DNA from 3 places in the Arthrobacter sp. GmRoot5-12 genome. Region 1 is predicted to be linked to each of the others. Evidence: predicted binding sites of a transcription regulator. Region 1 holds the regulator's gene; each other region holds the start of a gene.
The links. The regulator LexA, encoded in region 1, represses DNA repair genes until DNA is damaged. The targets are predictions, from matches to a motif close to TCGAACANNTGTTCGA.
Positions count from the first base shown of each region.

Region 1 (9,736 bases):
GTTGTAGGAGGGGGTCCAGTCGTGCTGCTTTGCCAGTGCCCAGACCCCCGGACGGCGCACCACGAACGTCACGTCGGCGCCCGGGTCCAGGACCAGGAGCTCGGCGCCTTCGGCGACTGCCGAGAGGGCAGCCCGCGCGGCGTACACGGCGACGGGCCGGGCCTCTGGATGCCAGGCGGCCAGCGCGGCGGCCGAGGTGAAGGCGGGGAGGGCAGTCCTGCCGTCGGCCGCCTTCAGCGTTACCAGCGCCATGTCCGCCTGCTTGTCAGCGTGCAGTCCGTGGGCTGTTTCCGACTCTTCAGCCAGCTGCGCCACAATCGGAATGAAGACCCGGGCCGTTGCCAGGGCGGCCACGACGCCCGCTTCATCGCCTGCCCCTTGCCGGAGCGCGTCCAGGGCGGCGAGGTAACCGGCGTCGGCCGTTCCGTCGTCGTCCTCGAAGTTGTGGATCCTGCCGTCGTCACCGGCCAGGCTGCGTCCTGCCCATGGCTGGCCCGCCGAATCCGTGGCGCCACCAGCGCCGGACAGGGCTGCCGCGATATGTCCGGGCAGCTGGCGTGCTGGCTGCCGCCCTGGCTCCTCGACGTTAGGCATGGGGTCGATGTCCGCCGGGTCAGCGCCGGCCGGCGACGTCGAGGGCTTCGGGCAGCGTGAAGGCTCCGGCGTACAGGGCCTTGCCCACAATCGCGCCTTCCACGCCCAGCGGGACCAGGGACCGGAGGACCTTCAGGTCGTCCAGGCTGGAGATGCCGCCGGAAGCCACAACCGGCTTGCCGGTCTTTTCCACCATCTGGCGGAGGAGTTCGACGTTGGGGCCCTGCAGAGTGCCGTCCTTGGTCACGTCGGTCACGACGTAGCGGGAGCAGCCGGCCTCTTCGAGACGGCCAAGGACCTCCCACAGGTCCCCGCCTTCCTTGGTCCAGCCGCGGCCGGCGAGGGTTGTTCCGCGGACGTCGAGGCCCACGGCGATTTTGTCGCCAAAGCGTTCGATGGCCCGGCGGGTCCACTCCGGGTTCTCCAGTGCAGCCGTTCCCAGGTTGACCCGGGCCACGCCCAGGTCAAGGGCGGCTTCCAGTGTTTCGTCGTCGCGGAGGCCACCGGAGAGCTCCACCTTGATGTCCAGCCGACCCACGACTTCCCGGAGCAGGTCTGCGTTGGAGCCGCGGCCGAAGGCGGCGTCCAGGTCCACCAGGTGCACCCATTCGGCGCCTTGCTGCTGCCAGTTCAGCGCAGCTTCAAGGGGGGTGCCGTAGCTGGTTTCACTGCCCGCCTCGCCCTGGACCAGCCGGACGGCCTGGCCGTTTACGACGTCGACGGCTGGCAGCAGTTCAAGTACCGGCAGGTCATGTGCGGTGGTCATACTCATCCTCGGTGTCGATTTCGGTGCGGAAAGCAGGGCGCTGGGTCCGCGATGCTGTTGGGGTGAAGTTGGCGGCCCTCGCGCTGTGGGCTGTGGTCAGTTTGCCGGCAGGGTCAGCAGGTAGGCCGCCACCAGTGACATGGCGGCCAGGACGTAGAACGCCACCTGTGTCCAGAGTGGCTTGCGCTGCTGCCGGAATGAGATGCCGCCACCGATGAGGATGCCGGCGAGGCCCATCAGGAGTACCGACCACATCTAGGCGTCACTGCCGGCGTCCGCCGGTGCTGCAGCGGATTGACCGCCGGCCGGTTTCCGCAGGCCTTCCACCCAGTTGCGCAGGAGCCGCGCACCGGCGTCGCCGGACTTTTCGGGGTGGAACTGGGTGGCGCAGAGGGGGCCGTTCTCGACGGCGGCGATGAAGGGGCCGCCGTGTTCGGACCAGGTGACCAGGGGCGGCGCCATCCGTGGCTGGATGACGTCGAAGTTCCATTCCTGCACGCCGTATGAGTGCACGAAGTAGAAGCGTTCGTTTTCGACCCCGGCAAAGAGTTTGGAGCCTTCCGGCACCTTGACCGTGTTCCAGCCCATGTGCGGAACCACCTCCGCGGGGAGGGCCTCTACCTTGCCGGGCCATTCGCCAATGCCTTCGGCTTCGGTGCCGTGTTCCACTCCGGCTTCAAAAAGGACCTGGAGGCCCACGCAGATTCCAAGCACGGGGCGTCCGCCTGCCACCCGCCTGCCGATCAACCTGATGCCGTCCACGGCCTTGAGTTCGCGCATGACGGTCTCGAACGCACCTACGCCCGGAACCACCAGGCCGTCCGCGTTCAGTACATCCTCGGGCTTGGCGCTCAGGATTACTTCCGCGCCGGCACGTTCCAGTGCCCGGACTGCGGACCTGACGTTCCCGGAACCGTAATCGAGCACGGTGACCGTGGGTTTGCCCTCAGGTGAAGGCAGCTTGCCTGATGCTGACGGGTCGATGATCGCGCCGTCTTTGAGGACCTGGCCGCTCACAGCGCCCCCTTGGTGGAGGGGATGCCTTCAACCCGGGGATCGGGTTCGACGGCGGCGCGGAGGGCGCGGGCGAAGGCTTTGAACTGTGCCTCGACGATGTGGTGCGGGTCCCGTCCGGCCAGCACGTTCATGTGCAGGCAGATGCCGGCGTGCAGTGTGATGGCTTCGAAGACGTGGCGGGTCAGGGAACCGGTGAAGTGGCCGCCGATCAGATGGTACTCCTGCCCGGCCGGCTCGCCCCCGTGCACCAGGTACGGGCGTCCGGACACGTCCACCACAGCGTTCGCAAGCGCTTCGTCCAGCGGAACGGTGGCCTCACCGAACCGGCGGATCCCCGCCTTGTTCCCGAGGGCGGTCCGCAGGACCTCGCCGAAGGTGATGGCCACGTCCTCAACAGTGTGGTGGACGTCGATGTGGGTGTCACCCGTGGCCTTGACCGTCATGTCGATCAGGGAGTGCTTGCACAGGGCCGTGAGCATGTGGTCGTAGAACGGCACGGAGGTATCGATGTCCGATACGCCGGTTCCATCGAGGTTGATCTCCACGAGCACGGAGGACTCGCTGGTGGCACGCTCCATGCGGGCGGTCCGGGCCGCAGCCGTATTCGATCCGGTGGGACTCATGGTGAAGGATCCTTTGTGGGAGAAGAAGTAGTTCAAGGCGCCCAGCGCCGCAGTATCAAGTCTAGGCGGGAAGCGCGGCCTGGCCCGCAAGGATGCGTTCCAGGGAGGTAAGGAAGGCTGTGGTTTCCGCCTCAGTGCCTGCGGTGACCCGAAGGTGGCCGGGGATGCCCACGTCGCGGATGAGCACTCCGGCGTCCAGCAGCTCCTGCCATACCTGGTGCGGATTTTCCAGGCCCCCGAAGAACACGTAGTTGGAGTCCGAGGCGGCAGGCTTGAGGCCCATCCTGGTCAGTTCGGCCACAATGCGGTCCCGCTGCGCCTTGATGTCCTGGACATCGGCCATCAGTGCCTCGCGGTGTTGGAGCGCGGCCAGTGCGGTTGCCTGGGTAATCGCGGACAGGTGGTACGGAAGGCGCACCAGCCGCAGGGCATCGGTGACCTCCGGGGCCGCGGCCATGTAGCCGAGGCGGGCGCCGGCGAGCGCGAAGGCCTTGCTCATGGTGCGGGAAACTATCAGCCGCTCCCGGCCGGGCAGCAGGGTCAGGGCGCTGGGCGTGCCGTCATGCGCGAACTCGTGGTAGGCCTCGTCGACGATCACCACGGTCTGGCTGTCCTCGCCGGCGTCATAGACAGCCTCCACAACGTCAAGCCCCAGGCCGGTCCCCGTGGGGTTGTTGGGCGAGCAGAGGAAGACGATGTTGGGCCGCAGCTCCTCGACCTGCCGGGCGGCGGATTCGGCGCTCAGGTCGTAGCCTTCCGAGCGCACTCCCGTGATGTATTGGGTGTCGGTTCCGCTGGCGAGCAGAGGGTACATGGAGTACGTGGGTGGAAAGCCCAGGGCGGTGCGGCCGGGGCCGCCGAAGGCCTGGAGGATCTGCTGCAGGACCTCGTTGGAGCCGTTGGCTGCCCAGAGGTTTGATTCGTCGAGCCCGTGCCCCAGGTATTCCGCGAGAGCTTTCCGCAGGTCGGTGAATTCCCTGTCCGGGTACCGGTTGAGGCCTGCAGCTGCTTCCGTGACCGCCGCGCTGATGGCGGCGCGCACGTCCGCCGGAACACCATGGGTGTTCTCATTGACGTTCAGCAAAATGGGAACGTCCAGTTGGGGTGCCCCGTAGGGGGTCAGCCCGCGAAGATTGCTGCGGAGGGGAAGTCGGTTCAGACGCTCTAGCTGGTCGTTCACCTGAACAGTTTAGTTGCCGCGGCAACTACCGGAAAATGTGACGGATTCTGTTCGCCACCGGCGTTGCTGTCCCGGTCATCTTTCTCAAAGGCCAACCCCAGGTGCCGCTCAGTGCGTGGGGACGAACAGCTGCTGCCCCGGCAGCACAGCGGCGGCCGGAAGGTTGTTGAGCTGGACGATGTCCGCCACCACGTCCCGGGCATCGCGGTCCGGAGCAACAGCGCCTGCGATGCTCCACAACGACTGGCCCGCCTGCACCGTCACGGTGACCGTCGGCGTCACGGCCAAATCCGCAGCTGAATCGGATGCCTTGGCCGGTGCGTTGAAAAGTCCGGACAGGGACAGCAGGAGTACCGCGAGGAGCACAAGCGGAACTCCGATCAGGACGATCCGCCCCCGGCGGGTCAGCCGCAGGGGCGCTGCTGACGGCGTCCGGCGCTGCGAGGGCTTCCGGGTCTGCAGGGAAACGCGGTGCGTAGGTGAAACCTGGTGAAGAGATAAAGCTGACATGAACTAAGCCCTCCTGGACCTGCCGTGCTGCCCGGGTGTCCGCCCGCTGCCGCCCTGCCGTTCACACCATGTCCGGAGCTTCTCCGGCCATGTTTTCGAACGGGGCAATCGCTGGCTAGAACACATGTTCGAACTTTGCTTGTTAAGTTTTAGCACCTATCAACGAACAATGTCGAGACTCGCTAGAACAAATGTTTGAAAAAGCAATGTGGCTGGCCTAGCTTTGAACCAAAGAACAACCACCACTGAAGTTGAACAGCAGGGTCTGACAATGACAGTGGGAGTCCTTCCGGCGGCGCTGTGGAACAGGCCGCAACGGAAGATCCGGCGGCAAGCGAAAGGCATTGGCGAATATGGCAGCAGCAGCCGCCGGGGGCAGGACCGCCCCGCAACCCAGGAAGACCGCCAAGGGCTTGACCCCCCGGCAGAAGAAGATCCTCGAGACCATCCAGCGCTCGGTCAATGACAACGGCTACCCGCCCTCCATGCGGGAGATCGGCGACACGGTTGGCCTGGCCAGCCTGTCCAGCGTGACCCACCAGCTCTCGCAGCTGGAGAAGCTGGGTTACCTGCGGCGCGACCCCAAACGGCCGCGGGCCATGGAGGTGCTGATGCCCCTCACGCTGGACAGCGGAAGCAATGCCGCCGGCGCCTCCCCCGCGCCGCAGGCCACGGGCGGCGGTGCCACGGTAACGGAGCTGCCCACCGCGCTGGATACGGCCATGGTTCCGCTGGTTGGCCGGATCGCTGCCGGCGGTCCCATCCTCGCTGAGCAGCTCGTGGAGGATGTCATGCCGCTCCCCCGCCAGCTGGTCGGCCAGGGCGAGCTCTTCATGCTTAGGGTGGCCGGCGACTCCATGGTGGATGCCGCCATCTGTGACGGTGACTGGGTGGTGGTGCGGCGCCAGGCGGACGCAGCCAACGGGGACATCGTTGCTGCCCTGCTGGATGACGAGGCAACCGTCAAGACATTCCGCCAGCGCGACGGCCACACCTGGCTGCTGCCCCAAAACACGCAGTACGAACCCATTCTGGGCGACCATGCCACCATCATGGGCAAGGTTGTCTCGGTCCTGCGTTCCCTCTGACCGCGTCTCCCGCGAAGGGACGGCCTGCCGGAAATTGCACGGCGGCTGCCCCCGCTGGCGTCGTTCGCCTGCCGGGCCCTACGTGGCCGCGTCCGCGCCCAGCCTGGCCAATGCCGCCAGCGCCTTGCTGCGGTCCGTGGTAGCCCAGAACGGCGGCAGGGCGCCGCGGAGGAATCCGGCGTAGCGCTCTGTTGCCAGCCGGGAATCCAGAACGGCCACCACTCCCTTGTCTCCCGTGGACCGGATCAGGCGGCCGGCACCCTGGGCCAGCCTGATGGCGGCATGCGTGGCCGAGACGGACATGAAGCCGTTTCCGCCGGCCTGGGCCACGGCACGCGAACGCGCGGTCATCAGCGGATCATCCGGCCTGGGGAACGGGATGCGGTCGATCACCACCAGGCGGCAGGAGCCTCCCGGAACGTCAACCCCCTGCCACAGGGACATAGTCCCGAAGAGGCAGGTGTCCGGTTCGTCGGCGAACTGCTTCACCAAAGCGGTCATGGTCGACTCGCCCTGGCAGAGGACAGTCACATCGAGCTTCGGCCGCAGGGCGTCGGCAGCCTCTTCGGCAGCCCGTCGGGATGAAAACAGGCAGAGGGCACCCCCGCCGGACGCTTTGATGAGCGCTTCCAGTTCCTCCAGCGCCTCCGGCGAAACGCCGCGGCCCGGCTTTGGCAGGTGGCCGGCCACGTAGAGGATGCCCTGTTTCGGGTAGTCGAAGGGCGAGCCGACATCCACACCCGTCCAGCTGGGTGCGCCGTCGCCGATAAGGCCCAGTCCCCCGGCCGCGGGTTCAAATGCCGAGCCAATGGCGAGGGTTGCGGACGTCAGCACGACGGTGTGCCCGGCGAAGAGTCCTTCCCGGAGCCTGCCTGCCACGGACAGCGGCGCGATGTTGACCAGCACCGGGGCATTGTCATCGGGCTGGGAATATCCCTGGCCGGGATCGAACGTGCCGGCCCGGGAAAACCACACGACCTCGCGGTTTTCACGGGCAGCAATAAGCCGCTCACACAATTCCAGGATGAGCATGAGGCGGGACCGGGCCAGCTGCCGGCCGCCGTCGGCCGTGGCGTTGCTGTCCCCCTTGGAATCGGACAACGCGGCCCGGCACGCCTCCCGCAACTGGTCCATGCAGTCCAGCTGTTCGTCGTTCAGCCCGTTGGGAAGCAGGCCGCTGGGCGCACCGGCGAGGGCCAGTTCAAGGTTTGCGGCTGCGGCGTTCAGCGCGTCCACCGTGATGGCGGTATGTTTGCGGGCGCCGGAAGCGGCAGCGTGGACCATGGCCACCGACAGCTGACCGGACACGGCTCCGGTGACCCGGTCCTGCAACTCGTGCGCTTCATCCACCACCACGACGTCGTACTCGGGCAGGACTGCAAGTCCTTCGAAGGCGCTGACGGCCAGCATGGCGTGATTCGTCACCACCACATCTGCCTCGGCTGCGTCCTGCCGGGCCAGCTCGCTGAAGCACTCGGCGGCCATGGGGCACTTTTGGGCCCCCAGGCACTCCATGGAAGTGACGGAGACCTGGCGCCAGGCACGGTCCGTCACACCAGGCAGGAGCTCATCCCGGTCGCCGGTGGCCGTCTTCTCCGCCCACTCGCGGAGCCGCACCACCTCCTTGCCAAGCTGGGACGAGGGTCCGCCCACGGAGGCGGCAAAGTGCGGGACGCTGGTGTCTTCGCCCAAGGAGAAAAGCTGACCCTCGGAAGGCTCCTCGGAGGGGAACCCGCCTTCCAGTTTGTGCCGGCAGACATAGTTTGACCGGCCTTTCACCAAGGCAACCTTGACCGGCCGTTCCAGGGCCGGGGTGATGTTCTTCAGCAGCCGCGGCAGGTCCCTGCCAACAATCTGGGTTTGCAGGGCCAGCGTGGCCGTGGACACCAGAGCGGGCTTGTTGCTCTCCAGGGCGTGGGCGATGAGCGGCACCAGGTAGGCCAGCGACTTGCCCGTGCCCGTGCCCGCCTGGACCAGCAGGTGGTTGCCGGTTTTGATGGCCCGGGCCACCTGCCGGGCCATCTCGTGTTGTCCGGTGCGGCTTTGTCCGCCCATGCCGGCGACGGCGCGGTCGAGCAGTTCGATGACGAACTGCTCGCCGGCCGTCTGCGCGGTTTCGCCGGCGGCGGGGTCACTCATTGACGATGAATGGTTCCAGTTCGGACGCCAGGCCCTCGCGGACCTTCACCGCAGCCCTGGTACCTGCCTCAACGTGGTCAACGCTGAGGATTTCAGCGTCGGACTCATGGAGCTTGCTGACCAGGTCTCCGCGGTCATACGGGATGAGGAGTTCCATCTTGACCGAAGGCCGGGGAATGGCTTCGCTGATGGCCTTCAGCAGTTCCGGGATGCCCTCACCCGTCCGGGCCGAGACCACCACATGCCGCGGTTCGCGCTGCTTCAGGCGCTCCACCACGAACGGGTCAGCTGCATCAGCCTTGTTCAGCACGATGATCTCCGGCACCTTGCGGGCATCAACTTCGCTGAAGACCTTCCGGACGGCGGCGATCTGCCCTTCGGGGTCCGGATGCGACACGTCCACCACGTGCAGGATCAGATCCGAGTCCGCCACTTCCTCGAGGGTCGAACGGAAGGCCTCCACCAGCTGGGTGGGCAGCGAACGGACGAATCCAACGGTGTCGGCCAGGGTGTATCCCAGGCCGTCCGCGGTTTCCGCCTTGCGGACGGTGGGATCCAGGGTGGCGAACAGTGCGTTCTCCACGAGGACTCCGGCGTCCGTAAGCCGGTTCAGCAGTGAGGACTTGCCGGCGTTGGTATACCCGGCAATCGCCACGGAGGGCACTTCATTACGACGGCGGTTGGCCCGCTTGGTCTCGCGTGCCGGCTTCATTGCGGCGATTTCACGCCGCAGCTTGGCCATGCGGGTACGGATCCGGCGCCGGTCCAACTCGATCTTGGTTTCACCAGGACCTCGGGAGCCCATGCCGGCGGCAGCGCCACCCACCTGGCCACCGGCCTGGCGGGACATCGACTCACCCCAGCCGCGGAGGCGCGGAAGCAGGTACTCGAGCTGCGCGAGCTCCACCTGCGCTTTGCCTTCACGGCTCTTGGCATGCTGGGCGAAGATGTCAAGGATCAGCGCCGTGCGGTCGATGACCTTGACCTTGACGATGTCCTCAAGTCCGCGGCGCTGGGAAGGCGCAAGTTCAGCGTCCACCACCACCGTGTCCGCGCCCGTGGACATGACGATGTCCTTGAGCTCCAGCGCCTTGCCTGACCCCAGGAAGGTTCCCGGGTCCGGCTTGTCACGGCGCTGCACCATGCCATCCAGGACCTCCGAACCGGCGGTCTCGGCGAGGGCTGCCAGCTCACGCAGCGAGTTTTCGGCGTCGGCAAGCGTTCCCTCGGACCAAATCCCGGCCAGGACCACGCGCTCCAGGCGCAGCTGGCGGTATTCAACTTCGGTGACGTCTTCGAGCTCGGTGGACAGGCCTGCCCTTCGGCGCAGCGCGCGCCGTTCCTCGAGGTCCTGCTGGTCGCCGTCGTATGTTGAGTGTTCTTCGTCGAGGCGGGAAATGGCCTGCGCCTTGCCGAGCACCGCTTTTCCATTGCCGTTGCTCTCACCGCCGGGCGTGCTGACAGTCTTGGCCGGGACGTCCTTGGCGAGGATCCGGTCGATAACAGCCTGGATTTCCTGCGGACTCATGTCCTGGGCGGCTGGATCGGAACCGGTGTTGGGCTGGCTGGTCATGGTCTCCTTTGAAGATTCGGCAATTCCAGAATAGTGCTGATTGCTTGGAAGTTGGAACGTATTCGCGCTGGGCTGACGGCCTGCGGTCATGCAATTCTCCTGGTTGTCTCGCGGCCGGCTGCGATGCCGGGGCCGGGATGCCGCGTCAAGGGGCGGCAGGGCTAAAAAGGCCGGAAAAATAGCGGGAAGTGCAGCAGGAGGCTGACTTTCGAGTATCGTCCGGCGGCCGGGCAGAACAGATGCGTC
Region 1 is NZ_AP046056.1:256,940-266,675, forward strand. It holds gene AC6JAM_RS01150 (SseB family protein) at 1-594, opposite strand, end outside; gene priA (bifunctional 1-(5-phosphoribosyl)-5-((5-phosphoribosylamino)methylideneamino)imidazole-4-carboxamide isomerase/phosphoribosylanthranilate isomerase PriA) at 614-1,360, opposite strand; gene AC6JAM_RS01160 (CG2302 family histidine operon protein) at 1,457-1,615, opposite strand; gene hisH (imidazole glycerol phosphate synthase subunit HisH) at 1,616-2,377, opposite strand; gene hisB (imidazoleglycerol-phosphate dehydratase HisB) at 2,374-3,000, opposite strand; gene AC6JAM_RS01175 (histidinol-phosphate transaminase) at 3,062-4,180, opposite strand; gene AC6JAM_RS01180 (LysM peptidoglycan-binding domain-containing protein) at 4,289-4,690, opposite strand; gene lexA (transcriptional repressor LexA) at 5,044-5,778, shown strand; gene AC6JAM_RS01190 (ATP-dependent DNA helicase) at 5,857-7,917, opposite strand; gene hflX (GTPase HflX) at 7,910-9,490, opposite strand.

Region 2 (9,736 bases), 1.5 Mb from region 1:
GCTTTAGGGTCTGGGCGTTCTCGGTGGGATTGATGGCCACGTCCCCGCTGCCGTCCACGTTGGTCTTGTAGCCCTGGGTGGCAAGCCAGGCCCGGAGGGCGACGTCCTGCGTGCCGCCGAGCTGCGGCGACGCGAGCGTCCTGCCCTTCAGGTCTGCAGCGGAGCCGATTTCCGGCTTGACCACCAGCTGTGCGCCGCCGGCCGCGGCACCGGCGATGATGTTGACGGATTCGCCCTGGCTCTTCACGAAGGAGTTGATGGCCGGGTTCGGGCCGATGTAGGTGGCGTCGATGGCGCCGGCGTTCAGCGCTTCGATGGCTGCGGGGCCGGCGTTGAACACCTGGGTGCTGAGCTTGGTGCTGCCCAGTTCATCGGCGATGAAGCCCTTGCTGACCCCTACCAGGGCGGGGGCGTGGGTGACGTTGCCGAAGTAGCCAAGCTTCAGCTCGGCCGCCGGGTTGCCGGCGGGCGCCACGTCGGCTGCCGGTGCAGCGGTGCCGTTGTTGACGGCGGAGGCGACGGCGGCACCCCCGCCGATCAGGGCCAGCGCGGCTGCCGCGATGCCGATTTTGAGGCCGAGCGGGCGCTGGGGCTTGGCTGACCCGCCGGCGACGATGCGGGTGGATGCTTGCTGGTTTTGCGGACTCTTGTCCTGCGGGTTTGCCATGGGGAAATCCTTTGCTGGGGCTGATGCTGAGACGAGATTACGGAGCGCCCGGCGGCCCCACAATCATTCGTGTCGCAGTGGTTCACGGGGAGACGCGAAGCCTCAATGCGGCGTAGCAGGGCGTTAAAAATCGTCGCGGAGCGTCTTGATTCGGCCCTCCTGGTGCCCCTACGCGGCCTTCACCAGGGGGAGCTCGTCCCAGTGCGTGGTGTAACGGGGCGAACGCATGTCCCGCTTCATGGTCCAGTCCAGGCCCGACTTGATGCCCGCATGCCCCAGCCCGATGGACCCCCGTCCAAACCGGCGGCTCACATCCTCAAGCAATGGCCCGATGCCGCGTTCCTCGTGCCGGTTCTCGAACAGTTCGAGCGGGGGCTGGTTTCCCGTGGGCCGCAGGTCGGTGAGCATCAGGCCCGCTTTGGCATATTTCAGTCCATCCCGGATATTGGGCAGCAGCGCGTGGGCGGCTTTGGTGAGCAGGAGTGGGTCCGCGGTGGGCATGGGCAAGGAGACGCAGACCGAAGGGTAGGCCTGTTCGTAATCCCTGAAGGGGGACGTGGCAGCGAAGGCCGTCAGCACTTTCGCCTGCAGTCCGTGCTTGGACAGCCTGGCGCTCGCCTGCTGCCCGTAGATGCTCAGAACCTCGCGCAGGCCGGCGGCGGTGGTCACGGGAGTGGCGAAGGAACGGGAAAATATCAGCTGGTCGCGGCCGACGCGCTCCTCCTCCATGGGAATGCACGGGGTGCCGCGCAGTTCCAGGACGGTGCGCATCAGCACCACCGAAAACTTGTCCCTGATCGCCACCGGATCCGCCCGGACCAGGTCCAGCACGGTGAAGATGCCCAACACGTTGAGCCGCTTCATCAGCCGCCCGGCAATGCCCCACACCTCGTCCACCGGCAACCGGCCCATGAGGGCCTCGCGAACGTCGGCCGGGACCGACTCCCAGAGGCAGACCCCGCCAAAAGCGGCGTTGTTCTTGGCCCACTTGTTGCAGAGCTTTGCCAGGGTCTTGGTGGGGGCGATGCCCACGCAGACCGGCACCCCCACGTGCCGCCGCACGGCCTCTTTCATCCTGCGGCCCAGGGCCAGCAGCTCGTCGGGTTTTCCCTTCACGCCCAGGAACGCTTCGTCGATGCTGTAAACCTCCAGCCACGCCGAGTACCTGCCCAGCAGCTCCATCACCCGGGAGCTGATGTCCCCGTAGAGCTCATAGTTGCTGGACTTCGCCACCAGGCCCCACTCCTTGGCCCGCGGCGCGAGCTTGAACCAGGGCTCGCCGGTGGCGATGCCCAGGGCCTTCGCCTCGGGGGAGCGCGTCACCGCGCAGCCGTCATTGTTGGACAGCACCACCAGCGGGCGGCCCTCCAGGGAGGGGTCGAAGGCGCGCTCCGCGGAGGCGTAGAAGCAGTTGACATCCACGTGGGCGATCTGCGGCATCCGCCGCATGAGCACCGGCTTAGGCATGCTGCTCCTCAAACGTGGAATATCTCAGACATGGTGCAGGCACCTGGTGGCGACACCCCAGATGGTCAGCTCGGACAGGGCGGGGACGTGGATATCCGGATATTTGGGGTTCTCCGCCTGCAGCACCACGCCGGTGCCGGTGATGCGGAGGCGCTTAACCGTCAGCTCCCCGTCCAGCACCGCAATCACCACACACCCGTCCTTCGGCTCCAGTGCCCGGTTCACGATCAGTTCGTCACCGTCGCTGATGCCGGCGCCCTCCATGGAGTCCCCGGTGACCCGGACCACGAAGGTGCTGGTGATGTCCTTGATGAGGTGCGCGTTCAAGTCGATCCGCCCGTCAAAGTAGTCCTGCGCAGGAGACGGAAACCCTGCCGCCACCGCCACGGGGGAGATCAGCACCGAGAACAACGAGGCGCCCGCATCTATCACGCGGGGACCGATAATAACGCCCACAACACACCTTTTATTCGAATATATGTTCGATAGTTTCAGTGTAGACCCGGAGGCTGACAACGGCACCACCCCGGCCGTCCCTGGACAGCCCGCGGACCCGAAGCGGCCGCCCCGGCGGCGACGGTGCACAAACCCCCACGTAGACTGGCATCATGCGGCTGGTAGCAAGCGATATTGACGGAACGATCCTTGGGCACGACGGAAAAATCAGCCCCCGCACCATCCGCGCCTTCCACGCCTGCCGCGATGCCGGCGTCGAGCTCGTGTTTGTCACGGGCCGTCCGCCGCGCTGGCTGCACCCCCTCGAGGAGCAGCTGGGCCACACGGGACGGGTGATCTGCTCCAACGGTGCCGTGGTCTGGGACCTGGAGGCGGACCGCCTGGTCTCCGCCCGCACCCTGGCGATCCACACCGTCCTGGAGGTCCGCGGCATCATCAAGGCGCTCCGCCCCGCGGCCCTGTTCGCAGCGGAAACGCTCACCGGATTCCATCTGGAACCGGGCTTCATCGAAAATGAATCCAGCGAGCTGCTGGCCGAATTCACCCCGGCCCCGCTGAAGGACACGCTCACCAGTGACGATTCGGTGGTCAAATTCCTTGCCATCGTCCGCGACGGCACACCCGATGATTTCCTCGCCGAGGTGGCACCCGCCGTCGAGCACCTGGCCGCGACGACCCACTCCTCGCCCGGCGTTGCCATGCTGGAACTCTCCCTGCCGGGGGTCAACAAGGCCGTTACCCTGGCCGAGTACGCTTCGGGGCTGGGCATTGACGCCGCGGATGTGGTGGCCTTCGGCGACATGCCCAATGACATCGAGATGCTCCGGTGGGCGGGTCACGGCTATGCCATGGCCAGCGGCCATCCGGAGGCCATCCGCGCGGCGGGGCAGCAGGCACCGCATTTTGACGACGACGGCGTGGCCCAGGTTTTGGAGGCGCGGCTCGCCTCCCTGGGCGTCCAGTTTTCCTGACCGCAGCAGCCCCCGTATTCACAGCTGCCGCTCACCTGGCGTTTACCTTCGCCCCCTAGCGTGAACCATGGAAAGCGGGCACTACTTACGCCGGCTCATAGGGGGCAACCATGGCAAGGAACGTCAAACAGCACATGGCCGATGGGCCGCACCGGCCAGCAACCCCGGCTCCGCACTGGAAGCAGCTGCGCCAGGGCGACCGGGTCCGCGTCCTGCTTTCTCCCGGTTTTGAGGCGGGCGGCGTGGTGGACACCATCACCGCCGACCACACGGCAGTCTGGGTCCACCTGGACGGGGGCCGCGGCCGGACGCTCCTGCACTGCGGCGACGGGGTGGACATTGTGCCATGCGGGGAAACCGACTGCGCTGACTGACCCGCCGGCCCCAACCCCGCGCGGCTCGGGTACGCTCACATTGTGACCCTGCCCTTTTTCGAGCACAAGGACGACGCCGGGCGGCAGCTACCCATCGCCATGGCCCACCGCGGGTTCTCGGCTGAGGGGCTGGAAAACTCGATGGCCGCGTTCCGCTCCGGCGTCGAACTGGGCTTCCGGTACCTGGAAACGGACGTGCACACCACGGCCGACGGCGTGCTGCTGCTCTTCCACGATGAAGCCCTGGACCGCCTGACCGACGGCAGCGGCCGCGTGGCGGACCTGCCGGCCGCGGACGTCGCCAAGGCCAGGATCAACGGCCGCGAGCCCATCCCCACGTTCGATGAATTGGTGACCCAGCTGCCACACGCCCGGCTGAACCTGGACGTCAAGGACTGGGGCTCCGTCCACAGCACGGCCGCCGCCATCGAGCGGCACCAAGTGCACCAGCGGGTGCTGGTCACCAGTTTTTCGGACCGTCGACGGCGGGCGGTGCTGAAACTGCTCAGCCGGCCGGTTGCCTCCTCCGCCGGCGTGTCCTCCAATGCCCTCTTCACCCTGCTGGGCCCCGTGCTTCCACGCCCGGTGTTCCACCGGCTCATGCGCCGGGTGCTCAGGGACGTCCATGCGCTGCAGGTCCCCGTCCGCTATGGACGGATCCCTGTGGTCACCGCCGGGTTCATCCGCCGCGCCCACGCCCTTGGCCTGGCGGTGCACGTCTGGACCATCAACGATGCCGCGGAAATGCACCGCCTCCTCGACCTGGGCGCGGACGGCATCGTCACGGACCGCGCGGACCTGCTTCGCGAAGTGCTCATGGAGCGCGGGGAGTGGCCGCAGGGCCACCCGCCTGCGCCGGGTTCCTAGCCTCCGGACGGCGCGGTGGCGTCGCCGGTAAGGCCGTCGCGGTCCGCCTGGCCAGGGTCAGTTTCGTCGGTGTCACCGCCCAGGGGACGGTTGGAGACCGGTGCCGGGGCAGCCCCTGTCTTGAGGCCGGGCGCCTTCTGCTTCTCCGCCTCCATGGCATTTGAACCTTCACTCAGGGACGAGTGGACTTCCACGTCGTCATTGGGGTTCGTGGGGTCGGGCACATCCATCTTCTCCGTCGGCTTGGATGTTCCGGCCAGGTCCTCCATGGCGTTTTCTGCTGCCTTGCCGATGCTGTCGCCGATTCCCATCTGACTGCTCCTTCCGACATTGCGTGCCGGCGCCCAGCGGCATACCGGCCCTACTCCTCCAGAATTATCAGCATGCTTACAATTAGTCCAGTGCTGGGGAATCGGACCGCAGCCGGAGAGGAAGGAAGACCAGCATGAGCACTTACCATCCGGAGAATGACCCCGCGAACCCCGACCGCCCGGGGAAGGAAGACGTTGGCGCCGCCCAGCCGCACCTGGCGGAGCAGCGCAGCAGGGAGGCGGCCGGTTCGCCAAACCCCGACCCGGCGGAGGGCAATGTCACCGGGCTGGAACCGGGCGGGGGAGTGCCCCCGGGAGAGACGCCGCCGGCAGAGGACCAGATGAGCCGGGACCAGGGCCACTCCGAATAGCGGTCAAATGGCAGGCGCGGCGCCTGGCGTCATGCCATGCGCCGCGCTGCTCGCCTTAGGTGTGAGCGTGGTGTGTGTCAGGAAGTCTCTTTGCCATGGCGGCCCCGCGACTCCCCTGGTCCCGCCAAATGGCGCTCCAGGCCGTCCACGTCCAGCCGCGTGTTCCAGTTGGCCCAATCCTGGGGCCGCACTGACGGCCGCCCCAGCAGGTAACCCTGGCCGGCGCTGATGCCAAGTTCGGTGAGGACCTTGAGTTCGCCCACCGTTTCGATCCCCTCAGCCACCAGGATGGTGCCGATCTGGTCGGTGAAGTCCACCAGGCAGGCCGACAGTGCCCGCTGGAGGCCGTCCTTGTCGACGTCGCCAATCACGTTGCGTCCCACCTTGAGGAAGTCTGGACGCAGGTGGATCATGCGGCTGAGGGCGCCGGCCCCGGTGTGGGTGTCATCGACGGCAATCCGCAGGCCCTTTTCCCGCAGTGGATTGATCGCGGAAATGAACTGCAGATATTCCTCTTCCGGAATGTCCTCGGTCAATTCGAGCACTATGCGGTCGATGGGGAGTTCAATATGGTCGAACAGTTCCGGCAGCCGCGGGTCCATGCAGGAGGTGGGCGAAATATTGAGGGACACATAAAGGTTGTCCGGCAGGTCGCGGGCTGCCGCCGCGGCGGATCCCAAAGCCGAGAACTCCAGGTTTGCGCCCAGGCCCACGGCCGCGGCCTCGGCGAACCACAGTTCTGCAGCGGCACCGTCATCGCTGACGAAGCGCGAGAGGGCTTCCGCGCCGACCACGGTTTTTCCTTCCAGGCCGTAAATGGGCTGGAATGCGGTCATCAGCATTTGGTTCTCGAGCAGGGCGCTGATCCGTGAGATGCTGCGGATGGCGTCCAGCTGCTCAGCGAACTGCGGCGGCAGGGTGGGCGCTGTGAGGCGCATGTCCCTGGCCGCTTCCAGTGTTTCCACGGTGTTGGCATCGCTGCGCCGGGTCTCCAGGAGATACTCCAGCAAAGCGCGTTCCGGCACGCCTGGATTCTCGTCGAGGCTCCTGCTCAGCCGTTGCCGGACAGCGGCTCCCGCAGGATCCGTATCCGCCAGCACGGCAGCGATAATTCCCCATGCCTGTACCCGAACCGACATTAGCAACGCCCCCAGTTGACGAAGTAATGACCCGATGGCCCAATAATGTTCAAATTTCCAAACGCCTTATTAAAGTACGGTGTTGCCAGACCTGAATTTCGCGGCGGCGAAAAACCAGACACCGCACGCTGATCGTATAACGGCGGCCACAAAAGCGCAGTAGTTTTGCGTTACTGGTTAGCGCTTTCCTGCTGGTCAGCCAGCAGTTGGGGTATCTGGTCCGGCGGAACCGGACGGCTGAAGTAGTAGCCCTGCGCGCTGCGGCAGCCAAGCCCGCGCAGGATTTCCGCCTGCTCAGCGGTTTCCACGCCTTCCCATACGGCTTCCAGCCCGCACGCCCGTACCAGCTGCAGCACGGCGGCCACCAGGGCGGGCTGGCTGGGATCGGTCTCCAGCCCGGTAATCAGCGTTCTGTCCACTTTGACCCGGTCCACGGGCAGCCGGCGGAGGTAGCTGATGGAAGAGTAGCCAGTGCCAAAATCGTCAATTTCGATGCCCACGCCCAGGCCGCGCAGCCCGCCCAGCGAGTACCGGTCCAGTTCATTGCCCTTGACGATGGCCACTTCGGTCAATTCGAGGACCACCTGGTCGGGCCTGACCCCGGTCTCCTGGAGCACGTTCCGCACGTCCTCGATGAACTGCAGGCTCTGCAGGTCCGTGGCGGAGATATTGACGCGCACGGAAAACGTGCTGTCCAGCAGGCACGCGTCGATCCAGGCCCGGAGCTGCCTCACAGCCGTCCTGAGCACCCACAGGCCCAGTTCCGAGATCAGTCCCGCCTCCTCGGCAAGGGGAATGAACTCGTCCGGCATGATGAAGCCGCGGGTGGGGTGGTTCCAGCGGACCAGTGCCTCCACGCCCTCGATCCGTCCCGTGGCGAGCTCCACCACGGGCTGGTAGTAAAGCGTCAGCGCGTCATCCTTGATGGCGGCCCGCAGGTCGTCCACCAGCTGGCTGCGGAGCCGCCGCATCAGCAGCAGGGCCGGCTCGAACCGGTGCAGCCTGTTCTGCCCTTCGGCCTTGGAGGCATACATGGCGACGTCGGCCTCCATCAGCATGTCCTCCGGGCTGTGGCCTTCACTGCCCACGCTGAGCCCGATGCTGGCACCGCAACGCACGCTGCGGCCGGGCAGTTCGATGGGTTCGGTGAGCGCGGCCAGGATGCGGTGCGCCACGATGGCGGCCTGGTCTGCCGACGCCGACGGCATGACGATCGCGAACTCGTCACCACCCAGCCTGGCGACGACGTCCGCCGCGCGGACCGCGGTCCGGAGCCTTTCGCCCACAGTCACCAGGACCTGGTCGCCGGCCGTGTGTCCCAGGCTGTCATTGATGGATTTGAACGCGTCCAGGTCCATCAGCAAGATGGCGGGGCCTTCATCCGCCGGCTCGCCGCCGGCCGCGGTGCGGGCTTCCAGGGCGGTGCGCAGTGCTTCGATCAGTGCGGACCGGTTGGCCAGGCCGGTCAGCGGGTCCTGCATTGCCATCTTCTGCATCTCAAGGTGCGCCTCGTGCAGCAGCTGGGTCCGGACCTGCACCCGCTGCTCGAGCTCCTCGTAGATGATCTGCAGGTCCTCGGCCAGGAGATTGGTGCCCATGATGATCGCGTCCAGTTCATCCCGGGCGGGTGAGACCTCGATCCGTGAGCTGAGGTCCCCGGAAGCCAGCCGGACAATACCTTCCAGCAGCTGCGAAAGCCGGGGATCGTCGTCGGCAAACATGGCAGGTCCTCCTTCGGCGCCTAGTTGGCCTGGACGTTGTCGGTGCCGAGGGGAAGGCTGACGGTGACAGTGGTCCCGGAGCCCAGGGTGGAGGCGACGTCGATCCGGCCGCCGTGGCGGTCCACGATGTCCTTGGAGATGGCAAGGCCCAGGCCTGTTCCCGGGATGGCGCCGTTCATCGCGTTGGAGGCGCGGTAGAACCTGGTGAATACGTGGTTGATTTCATCGCTCGAGATGCCGATGCCGGTGTCGGCGATGCGCACGGTGGCCCATTTGGAGCCGTCCGCGGCGGCATGGGACTCGCTGCCCACCTCGATCCGTCCACCACTGGGCGTGAACTTGATGGCATTGGACACCAGGTTGGTGAAGACCTGTTGCAGCTGCACTTCGTCCGCGAGTATCTCCGGATCCTCCGGAACGGGGTCCACGTCGATGGTGACGTTCTGCAGCGTGGCCAGCGGACGGAGCGCCGCGGCCACCAGATCCAGGGTCTGACCCAGCCGCACGGGTGCCAGCTGCATCGCGGCGTTGTCCAGCCCGCCGCGGGAGACGCTGAGCATGTCCTCGATGAGCGTGCGGAGGCGTTCGGTGTTGCGGACCACGATGTCCAGCATCTGGTGGACCTCCCGGGACACCGGATGCTCGGTGCTTTCCTGGATCATGTCCAGGTACGCCATGATCGAGGTCAGCGGCGTCCGCAGCTCGTGGTTCACCGTTGCCAGGAAGTCAGTCTTGGCCTTGTCGAGTTCCCTCAGCTGCTTGACCACCTGCTGCTGGCTGCTGATCAGGTGGCTTTGGATGAGGCCGTAGGCGGCGTTGCCGGCCACGTGCTGGATCAGCCCCAGTTCAGCGCTGGACCAGGTCCGGGGCCGGTCCATCATGGCGATCCAGATGATGCCCAGGGAGGAATTTCCTTCGCCGATGGGCACCGCCAGGGTTGAGGCGGCTCCAGCGATGGCGGGACCGGGGCCGGGCCTCGCCTCGCTGCGGGCGGCCGGTTCGTTTCCGTCGGCGGAGAGCGTCTCGGTCCCGGCCCAGAGCATGTCCGCCGTGGCACGGGCCTCTTCCTCGCGTGGAAGGGCGTCAGCGGGCAGCTCCGCGAGGCCCCGCCTGTGCCACGTGGCCGTGATTACGGGGACGCGGTGATCCTCGAAGGTTGCCAGGACAACGTGGTCGGCCTTGAAGGTGCGGCCGAATCCCGCGACGACGTGGTTGGCGATTTCCTGGGGGTCGTTGGTGGCGCGCACCGCGGCAGAGACTTCACGCAACTGCTCCCGGAGCGCTTCGGCTTCCTGCCTGGAGGCGCGGCGGCGGGATACCTGGTCGATGAGGACGGACGCGCGGTGCACCAGCTCCTGGGGTGCAGGCGGCTTGGTGATGCAGTCGTGGACA
Region 2 is NZ_AP046056.1:1,758,814-1,768,549, reverse strand. It holds gene AC6JAM_RS08060 (ABC transporter substrate-binding protein) at 1-667, opposite strand, end outside; gene AC6JAM_RS08055 (Y-family DNA polymerase) at 836-2,134, opposite strand; gene AC6JAM_RS08050 (LexA family protein) at 2,159-2,590, opposite strand; gene AC6JAM_RS08045 (Cof-type HAD-IIB family hydrolase) at 2,743-3,561, shown strand; gene AC6JAM_RS08040 (hypothetical protein) at 3,672-3,935, shown strand; gene AC6JAM_RS08035 (glycerophosphodiester phosphodiesterase family protein) at 3,978-4,802, shown strand; gene AC6JAM_RS08030 (hypothetical protein) at 4,799-5,113, opposite strand; gene AC6JAM_RS08025 (DUF6480 family protein) at 5,248-5,484, shown strand; gene AC6JAM_RS08020 (EAL domain-containing protein) at 5,562-6,623, opposite strand; gene AC6JAM_RS08015 (putative bifunctional diguanylate cyclase/phosphodiesterase) at 6,794-8,344, opposite strand; gene AC6JAM_RS08010 (ATP-binding protein) at 8,365-9,736, opposite strand, start outside.
Region 2: AC6JAM_RS08050 (LexA family protein) is a predicted target of LexA. The motif match lies at 2,605-2,620, and genes of this name have one in related genera.

Region 3 (9,736 bases), 1.7 Mb from region 1:
AACCGGTAGGAGCCGTCCGGGCCGGTGATGCAGCGGCCGATGCCGGTGAAGTTGGGGTCGATCGGGGCGGGGTGCTGGTCGCGCTTGTGGATGTAGCGGCCGGACGAGTTGGCCTGCCAGATTTCCACCAGCTGGCCTGCCACCGGGCGGCCGTCGCCGTCCAGGACCTTGCCGGCGACGATAATCCGCTCGCCCAGCGGTTCGCCGTTGTGCTGGATGGTCAGGTCGGACTCCAGGGCGTGCACGTCCTGGTGCCCGAACGCCGGCGAGTACAGCTCGATGGTCTCCGGATCCGCGTGGTGCAGGCTCTTGGTGGGGTGGCGCAGGATGCTGCTGCGGTACGGCGGGTAGTCCAGCCGCGGCTGGGTTTCCGGCTGGGCGCCGTCCTTCAATGCCCGCTGGTAGGCCTCGCCGATGGCGTTGATCTCTGCGCTGAGGTCCGCCTGTGACTCGATGGCCTTGTCCAGGGGCTGGTGGGCAGCCTTCGGTTCGGCCGGGGGCACGAGTTCCTCCGACTCCAGCTCGGCGGTGATGTCTTCCGGCATGGCTGGCTCCTTTCTGATCTGTTCGGTTTCTTGCGTCCGGGGTTGTGTGGTGCGGTCTAAGGCGTGCGGTGCAGCGAGTCGTACTGGACGGCGTGGCGCACCGGAGCATTGGGGGCGCCGTAGCCGTCGTAACCGCCGCGGCGTTCCACCATTTCGAAGAACACGCTGCCCACGGTGGCGGTGTAGAAGTGCAGGAATTCGCCGTCGGCGTCGCGGTCGAACAGCAGGTTCAGCTCCTGCAGGGTGGCCAGGAACCCAGGCTCCAGGTCGAACCGGGCGTCCAGGTCCTCGTAGTAGTTGGCCGGGATCTGCAGGAATTCCAGGCCCCGTTCCCGGGCTGCCCGGGCTGTGGCCACGAGGTCGTCCACGGCAAAGGCGATGTGCTCCTGGTAGGTCTTGCGGACCTCGCTCCGTGCCTGCTGGATGGGGGCAAGGTTGAGCACCAGCCGCACCGCGCCGTCGGAGGTCTGCATGACCTGCGAGCGCACCAGCCCGCTGGGACTTGGCACCTCCGCGAACGGCTGCGGCTCCAGGGCCAGGGCGCTGGTGTAGAAGAGGACAGCTTCGTCGAAGTGCTGCCACGGCTGGGCAAGATTGACGTGGTCGATCACGGCACTGGCTCCGGCGGACGGGTGCTCCAGCCCCTCCCCGAACTCGTGGGTCCACGCCGCCGTGCCGTCCGGGCTGCCCTGGCAGAGAAAGATCTCGGTGGAATCGGGCGCGGAGATGCCCTGGAAGACTTCCTCGTCCGCCTGCACCTTGCGGGCCACCACGGGGGCCTTGAGCTGCTGGGCGCGCGCCGAGGCAATCACGGGGGAATCGACGTCGAACCCCAGTGCGGCAATGGCCGGCTCGGCATGCCGGGCCGCCTGTTCGTTGATGATCACCCGGGCCTGGCCCATGGTCCACAGCTGGACGTCCTTGGTGCGGTGCCTGCCCTCGAAGGCGAAGCCCAGCTGGCCCAGGAGTTTCTCCAGCTGCGCGGTGTCGTCCGCCTTGACCTCGGCAAAGTTGAAGCCCGCGGGTTCGTTCACCTTGGGCAGGGTGGCAAGTTCCATGGGGTAACGACGGCGGAGCGCTGCTCCGTTGCCTGGTGCGGCTTCGGTACCGGCCAGCCATTTGGCGCTCTGTTCTTCAAGCCAGATGAGCGACCGCATGGCATCCACGGCCGTCCGCTCCACGTCCGACTGGCGGAAAACGTCATTGAAGACTTCCAGCGAGACGGGTCCGGTGTACCCGGCCCGGACCACGTGGCCCATGAACTTGGCCAGCTCAAACTGGCCCTCGCCCGGGAACACCCGGTAGTGCCGGCTCCAGGACAGCACATCCATGGAGAGCTTGGGGGCGTCCGCAACCTGGACGAAGAAGATCTTCTCCGGGTTGAATGCCTCAATGTGGGCGGTTTCCCAGTCCCGCGAGAGGATGTGGAAGGAGTCCAGGCAGGTGCCCAGATTGGGATGGTCAACCATCTCCACCAGCCGGTAGGCATGCTCGTAGTCGTTGACGTACTTGCCCCACGCCAGCGCTTCATAGGCCACCTTGACGCCGTGGTCGCCGGCCAGGTTGGCAAGCTGTGCCAGCTGCTCGGCGCGGAGGCCGTCGTCGTCGATGGTGGCGGTGGCAACGTTGGAGCAGACCAGGATGGTGTCCATGCCCAGGCGGGCCATGAGCCGGAACTTGGCCTCGGCCCGGCGGAGGTTGGCCTTCAGCAGGTCCGGGCTGACGCCGTCGAAATCCCGGAAGGGCTGGTAAAGATCCAGGCCAAGGCCCAGGTCGGCGGCCAGCTTGCGGACGTCCTCGGGACTCAGCGGGGACGTCACCAGGTCCTGCTCGAAGATCTCGATGCCGTCGAATCCTGCGATGGCGCAGGCCTGCATCTTCTCTTTGAGGGTTCCGGACAGGCAGACGGTGGCGATTCCGGTGCGCATCAGGCAGCCACCTCTTCCGCTGCCACGAGCTCCAGGAAGTGGGCGCGCATGCGGTCCGGGTCCGCGTCCAGGCCGGTGAAGATCCGGAACGCGTCCGCGGCCTGGCCCACGGCCATCCGGCCGCCGTCCAGGACGTCGCAGCCCTTGGCCCGGGCGCCGCGGACCAGTTCCGTGTCGATGGGGCGGTAGACGATATCCGCCACCCAGTGCCGGGACTCCAGCAGGTCCAGGTCCAGCGGCACGCCGGGGTGGGCGGCCATCCCCACGGGGGTGCAGTGAACCAGGCCGTCGGCCACGCGCATCAGCTGCGGCAGCTCCGCCGTCGTACCTGCCGTGACGGTGCTGTCCGGGAAGAAGCCCTGGAGCTCGGCGGCCCGGGCTGCCGCGCGTCCCGGGTCCACGTCCACCAGGTGCAGGGTCCTGACGCCGGCGGTCAGCAGGGCGTAGGCGACGGCAGATCCGGCACCGCCGGCACCGAGCTGGACCACGCGGTCCAGCGACGCCCCGGGGAGGCCGGAAGCCAGTGCCGCGGCGAAGCCGGAGAAGTCGGTGTTGTAGCCGATGAAGCGGCCGTCCCGGATCACCACGGTGTTGACGGCGCCCAGGCGGCGGGCGTCCGGGGAGATTTCGTCAAGGTACTCCAGGACCAGCTGCTTGCAGGGATGGGTGATGTTCAACCCATTGAAGCCCAGCGTCCGGGCGCTCTGCAGGATGCTGCCGACGGACTCGCCCGCCAGGCCCAGCTCCAGGAGGTCGATGGGGCGGTAGAGGTAACGCAGGCCCTGCACGTCACCTTCCCGTTCGTGCATGGGCGGCGTGAGCGACGGCGTGACACCGTCTCCAACCAGTCCCACGAGGTAGGACTCAGTTCGAATACTCATCCGTGCAGCTCCTTTGGTAACGGCACCGGCAGTGTCCATGCGGGGATGGGCTGCGCCGGTGATAGGGATTACAGTACAGCATTTGTTCACTTCTCGCACTACTGTTCGAGATACGAACCAAATATTTTGAGTAACGGCACAGGCGCCTTAGCCGCGCTGCGGAAGGCGTGCAGCCAACTCGGCTGCCGCATCGACCAGGACGGGGACGTGGGCCTCCAGCTCCTCGAGGCTCAGGCGGAAGACCGGAACGGCCGTCGCCAGGGAGGCAAAGGCGTGGCCCTGGCTGTTGAGCAGGGGCACCGCCACGGCACGCATGCCGGCCTCGTTCTCCTCATCCATGACCGCGTAGCCGCGGCGGCGCACCTCCTCGATTTCCGCCCGGAACGCGTCCCGGTCGGTGATGGAGCGGGCGGTGAGCGCCTCGAGCGGGAGTTCCGCGAGCAGCCGCTCCCGTTCCGCATCCTCGGCGAATGCCACCAGGGCCTTGCCGACGGCAGTGGTGGACAAGGAGCCCAGGTGGCCCGGATCGCTGGTGACGCGGAAGATCTGCGGCCCGTCCACCTTGCTGACGGTGAGGTGGTGCAGGCCGTCCCGGACGCTGAGGATGGTGGCTTCCCCGGTCTGCTCGGTCACCCGGCGCAGGATGGGCATGGCAGTGCCCGCGAAACCGTGGTGGTTGGAGACCCGCTGGCCCAGCTGGAAGATGCGCAGGCCCAGGTGGTAGCGGCGGCCGTCCGGCTCGTAGTCAACAAAGCCGTCACGGGTCAGGGATCCGAGCAGCCGGTAGGTTGTGCTGAACGGCAGTTCCGCGCGGCGGGAAATTTCCGCGGCGCTGGCACCGCGGGGTTCGTCCCCCAGGAGGACAAGCAGGCCCAGGGCCTTGCCCACCATGTCCGTGCGTTCCGCAGGACGCGCGCCAACCTTCGCCTCCGGGGGCATGGCGTTCACGGGCTCCGTGGCGGCAGGGGCAGCAGCGGATTCTTCATTGGCCGCTGTGGTTTGGTTCACACTCATGGCAATCATGTTGCCACAATGTGAGAGCTATTTCTAGATGGTGATTATTTTCTTGACAGGTGACTGCCCTCACAGTCATAGTTTCTATATCGCACAAGTAGCTCCCACCATGTGGCTACTGACGCCGGGTCTTCTTCCGGACTCCAGCCGCATCGCGCCCCGCCCGCACCAAGGCAGCGGCGGCTGCGACCTCCAGATCCATCCGCGACAATGTCGTCACACCAAAGGAACACCATGAGCCAGACACTTCCGTCCGCCGGGGCGGGTGCCCTCACCCGTGCCGGGACGCCCAGGAAAGCAGCCCTCGCCAGCTTCCTGGGCAGCGCCGTCGAATACTACGACTTCTTCATCTTCGGATCCGCTGCGGCGCTGATCTTCCCCAAGGTCTTCTTCCCCGATGCAGACACCAACGCTGCCATCATGTCCTTCGCCACCTTCGGCTTCGCCTACGTGGCACGTCCCGTGGGCGCCATCATCCTGGGCCACTTCGGCGACCGGGTGGGCCGCCGGAAGGTCCTGATGTTTACCCTGCTGCTCATGGGCGCGTCGACGTTCGTGATCGGCTGCCTCCCCGACTTCCACACGGTCGGCTGGTGGGCCCCGGTCCTGCTGGTGCTGGCCCGCCTGTGCCAGGGCCTCTCCGCCGCCGGTGAGCAGGCCGGCGCCTCGTCCATGACCCTGGAGCACGCTCCGGACAACCAGCGTTCCTTCTTTACGTCCTGGACCCTCACCGGTACCCAGGGCGGCCAGATCCTCGCCGCCCTGGTCTTCATCCCCGTCCTGGCCCTGCCGGATGAGATCAAGTACGGCATCGGCTGGCGCGTCCCGTTCTGGCTCAGCGCCGTCGTGGTCATGGTTGCCTTCTTCATCCGCCGCACGCTGCACGAGCCGCCGGCCTTCGAGGAAGCGCAGAAGAACGCCCAGATCTCCAAGCTCCCGGTGGCCGACCTCCTCAAGGGCCACTGGCGCGACGTCCTGCGTGTTGTCGCCTGCGCCTTCATTGCCGCCGTCTCCACCGTCTTCGGCACCCTGGCCATCAGCTACGCCAAGACCGTGGCCGGAGTGGACGGCACCACCACCCTGTGGCTCGTCGTGGGGGCCAACCTGGTGGCCCTGGGCACCCAGCCGCTCTTCGGGAAGCTCGCGGACAGGATCGGCCGCAAGCCCGTCTTCATTTACGGCGCCGTGGCCAGCGCAATCCTCACCCCGCTGTTCCTGCTCAGCCTGGAATCCCACAGCATCCCGTTGATGTTCGTTGCAGCCATCGGCTTCTTCTCCTTCGGCTACGCCGCCTCCAACGCCGTGTGGCCGTCCTTCTACGCCGAGATGTTCAGCACCAAGGTCCGCTTCTCCGGCCTGGCCATCGGCACCCAGCTCGGGTTCCTGATGGCTGGCTTCGCCCCGGCCATTGTGGCTGCGATGGGCGGCATCCAGGCGGGCGGCTGGGTCCAGATCAGCATCTTCACCGCCATCATCTGCGCCATCGCCGCCGTCTCGGCACTCACGGCCAAGGAGTCCTTCCGGACCCCCACCAACCTGCTGGGCGTGAAGTAGGCGCCGACGTCACACCAGCCCGGTTTAGAGCCGGAAAGCCCGCCATTCCCCCAAATGGCGGGCTTTCCTTCGTGAAAGATGGGCTGCTTCGGAAGCGTCCCGCAGGGCACTTACCCCCGCCCGGTCTCCAGCACCGAGGCCAGGTCAAAATTGACCGGTTCCTCCAATTGCTCATAGGTGCAGGACTCCGGGTCCCGGTCCGGGCGCCAGCGGTTGAACTGGGCCGTGTGGCGGAACCTGTCGCCCTCCATGTGGTCGTAGCGGACCTCCACCACCAGTTCGGGCCGCAGTGGGACGAAGGACAGGTCCTTCCCGGCGCTCCACCTGCTGCCTTCGGCGTTCCGCGGCGTCCGTTCCCCTTCTTCCTGCTTGCCCCACGCCCACGGGTGGCCCTCGAAGCCGGTCACCAGCGGCTGGAGTTCTTCGAACAGTTCCTTGCGGCGCTTCATGGGGAAGGCGCCGATCACGCCCACGCTCGCCAGGCCGCCGTCGTCCTTGTAGAGGCCCAGCAGGAGGGACCCGATAGCATCGGGACCGCTCTTGTGGAGGCGGTATCCTGCCACCACGCAGTCGGCCGTGCGCTCGTGCTTGACCTTGAACATCACCCGCTTGTCCGGCTCGTACCGGCCGTCCAGCCGCTTGGCCACGATGCCGTCCAGCCCGGCGCCCTCGAACTGTTCGAACCACTGCGCGGCCGTGGCTTTGTCCGTGGTGGCAGCTGTGAGATGGACCGGGGCGCTGCTGGCCGCGAGCGCCTTCTCCAGCGCGGCCCGCCGCTCAGAAAAAGGCCTGCCGGTGTAGTCGTCGTCGTCCAGCGCCAGCAGGTCGAACGCCACGAAGCTCGCCGGGGTTTGTTGGGCCAGCAGCTTCACCCGGCTGGCCGCGGGGTGGATGCGCTGCTGCAGGGTGTCGAAATCCAGCCGGTCGCCGGACGCACCGATAAGGATGATCTCGCCGTCCACCACGCAGCGCGGCGGCAGGTTTTCCTTCAGTGCCGCAACGAGCTCCGGGAAGTAGCGGGTCATGGGCTTCTCGTTGCGGCTGCCGATCTCCAGGTCATCACCGTCGCGGAAGATGATGGACCTGAAGCCGTCCCATTTTGGCTCGTAGCTGAGGTCCGCGCTTCCTGGAATGCCGTCAATGCCGCTGACGGCCTTGGCGAGCATGGGCGGGACGGGCGGCATCACGGGAAGTTCCATAGTGCCCATTCTTGCCCGGCCAGCGCCCTGCACGGTAGGGCGGCGCGGCGGCGGAGTGGTTTTCAGCCTGCCAGCAGCCAAACCACCAGCACCAGCACCGGCGCCGCGGCGGCGGTGGAGAGCAGGATGGTTTCCCGCGCCACCGCCACCCCCCTCCCGTACTTGCTGGCGAACAGGAACACGTTCTGGGCCGAGGGAAGCGCCGCCATGAGCACTACGCCCAGCAGCATGTGGTGGTCCAGGTTGAAGAGGAAGCGGCCGACGACGAACGCCACCGCCGGCATCACCGCGGACTTGAGTGCCGTGGCAGTGAGGATTTCGGCCGTGTGGCCGCCGCTTCGAAGCATCTTTGTTCCGTGCAGCGACATCCCGAAGGCCAGGAGCACCACCGGCACTGCAGCACCGCCCAGGAGCGTCAGTGGAGCCATCACCGGAGCCGGAAGCTGCACATGGAACGCGGCCAGGACCACGCCCAGGAGCGAGGCGATGATCATGGGGTTCCGGAAGGGCTGCGTCAGCATGAGCCGGGGCGAAAACCGGCCGGCCTCGGAGAGGTCCAGCAGGGTCAGGACCAGCGGGGCGAACAGGAGCAGCTGGACCAGCAGGACCGGAGCTACGGGAGTGGCGTCCCCCAGGGCATACAGCGTGATGGGGATGCCGATGTTGTTGGCGTTGACGTAGGAGCCCGCCATCGCGCCCACGGCCGTCTCCGCGAGCGGCCGCGGAAACCAGATCCGGCTGGCGGCCACATACAGGAGGGCCGTGATCGCCGCCGTGATCATGGCGAGCGGAACGTATGCGGAGAGGACCACGGAGAGGTCCGATTTCAGCACCACGGTGAAGAGCAGCACCGGGTTGGTGATGAAGAAGGCGGTCCGGGTCAGCGCCGAGATGGTGGGTTCATCGCCCAGGCCGCAGCGTGCGGCGATGTAACCCACGGCAATGACGACGCCGATCACCGCCAGTCCGATCAGCACACCGCCCACGTGGGGTACTTCCTTCCGCTCCCGCCGCATCCTGCCGCGCCGCAGGACAAAGTACTACAAGTCTCAAACTTATCGGACAAGCGGTCCCGACATTGCCAGGTGGGCCGCGTGACCCGCTGCCCCCGGTGTGCGCTGTGTGAAAAGATCAACCATGCACGCAATGCAGCACTCCAGCAAGCTTGAAAACGTCCGGTATGAGCTCCGCGGGCCAGTCCTGCAGGCGGCCAAAAACATGGAGGCCGAAGGGCACCGGATCCTCAAGATGAACCTCGGGGACACGGCGCCGTTCGGCCTGGAAGCACCTGAATCCGTGGTGGTGGACATGATCCACCACCTTCGCGGCGCCCAGGGCTACAGTGACTCCAAGGGCATTTTCACGGCGCGGACCGCCATCTCGCAGTACTACCAGACGCGTGGCCTGATGAACATCGGGGTCGAAGACATCGTGATCGGCAACGGCGTCAGCGAACTGATCTCCATGTGCCTCCAGGCGTTCATGGAGAACGGCGACCAAATTTTGGTCCCGGCACCGGACTACCCTTTGTGGACCGCCGCCGTGACCCTGACGGGCGGAAAACCCGTGCACTACGCCTGCGACGAGGCGGAGAACTGGTGGCCGGACATGGCCGACGTGGAGGCAAAGATCACCAGCCGCACCAAAGGCATCGTGATCATCAACCCGAACAACCCCACCGGCGCCGTCTACCCCCGCCACATCCTGGAGCAGTTCGCGGCGCTGGCCCGGAAGCACAACCTGGTCCTGTTCTCGGATGAGATCTACGAGAAGGTGCTGTACGACGACGCAAAGCATATCCACACCGCGTCCGTGGCTGAGGACCTGTGCTGCCTGACGTTCAGCGGACTGTCCAAGGCCTACCGGATGCCTGGCTACCGGGCAGGATGGGTGGCCATCACCGGACCGCTTGCCGCTACCGCCGCCTACCGTGAAGGCCTTGAGCTGCTTGCCTCGCTGCGCCTTTGCGCCAACGTTCCCGCCCAGCATGCCATCCAAACCTGCCTGGGCGGCTACCAGAGCATCGAGGCGCTGGTGAAACCCGGAGGCCGGCTGCGCGAGCAGCGGGACCTTGCCCATAGACTCCTTACCGCCATTCCCGGCGTGACCTGCGTGCCGGCGTCGGGCGCCATGTACCTGTTCCCGCGCCTGGACGCGGACCTGTATCCCATTGCCAATGACGAAAAATTCGTCCTGGACCTGCTCCGGGACCAAAAGATCCTGGTCTCCCACGGCTCGGCCTTCAACTGGCCCGCGCCGGACCACTTCCGGTTTGTCATCCTCCCCTCGGTGCTGGACATCGAGGAAGCCGTCCGGCGGATTTCCAGCTTCCTGGCCGCCTACCGCAACGGCACGGACGAATAACGCCGGGGACATGTAAGCAGAGGCAGGAAACCGCAGCGGCGCGAAGAACTAACCGGGCGCTAACCACGGGGAAACCGCTACGCAACATTCCCGGCCCACACTGGGTAGTGCAGGCAAGAGCCGGCACCAGCTCCAGCCAGGAGGCCCCCGATGTTGAAGAAAGCGACCACGCATGTAACCAGAGTCCGCGCCCTGGACCAGCTCCACCGCGGTGACGAAATCGAAGCCCGCCTCTCCGTAGGCCCTTCCTA
Region 3 is NZ_AP046056.1:1,988,871-1,998,606, reverse strand. It holds gene pcaH (protocatechuate 3,4-dioxygenase subunit beta) at 1-545, opposite strand, end outside; gene AC6JAM_RS09145 (bifunctional sugar phosphate isomerase/epimerase/4-hydroxyphenylpyruvate dioxygenase family protein) at 602-2,473, opposite strand; gene AC6JAM_RS09140 (shikimate dehydrogenase) at 2,473-3,354, opposite strand; gene AC6JAM_RS09135 (IclR family transcriptional regulator) at 3,502-4,368, opposite strand; gene AC6JAM_RS09130 (MFS transporter) at 4,603-5,922, shown strand; gene AC6JAM_RS09125 (ATP-dependent DNA ligase) at 6,033-7,121, opposite strand; gene AC6JAM_RS09120 (AEC family transporter) at 7,184-8,107, opposite strand; gene AC6JAM_RS09115 (pyridoxal phosphate-dependent aminotransferase) at 8,259-9,485, shown strand; gene AC6JAM_RS09110 (hypothetical protein) at 9,636-9,736, shown strand, end outside.
Region 3: AC6JAM_RS09140 (shikimate dehydrogenase) is a predicted target of LexA. The motif match lies at 3,448-3,463, and genes of this name have one in related genera.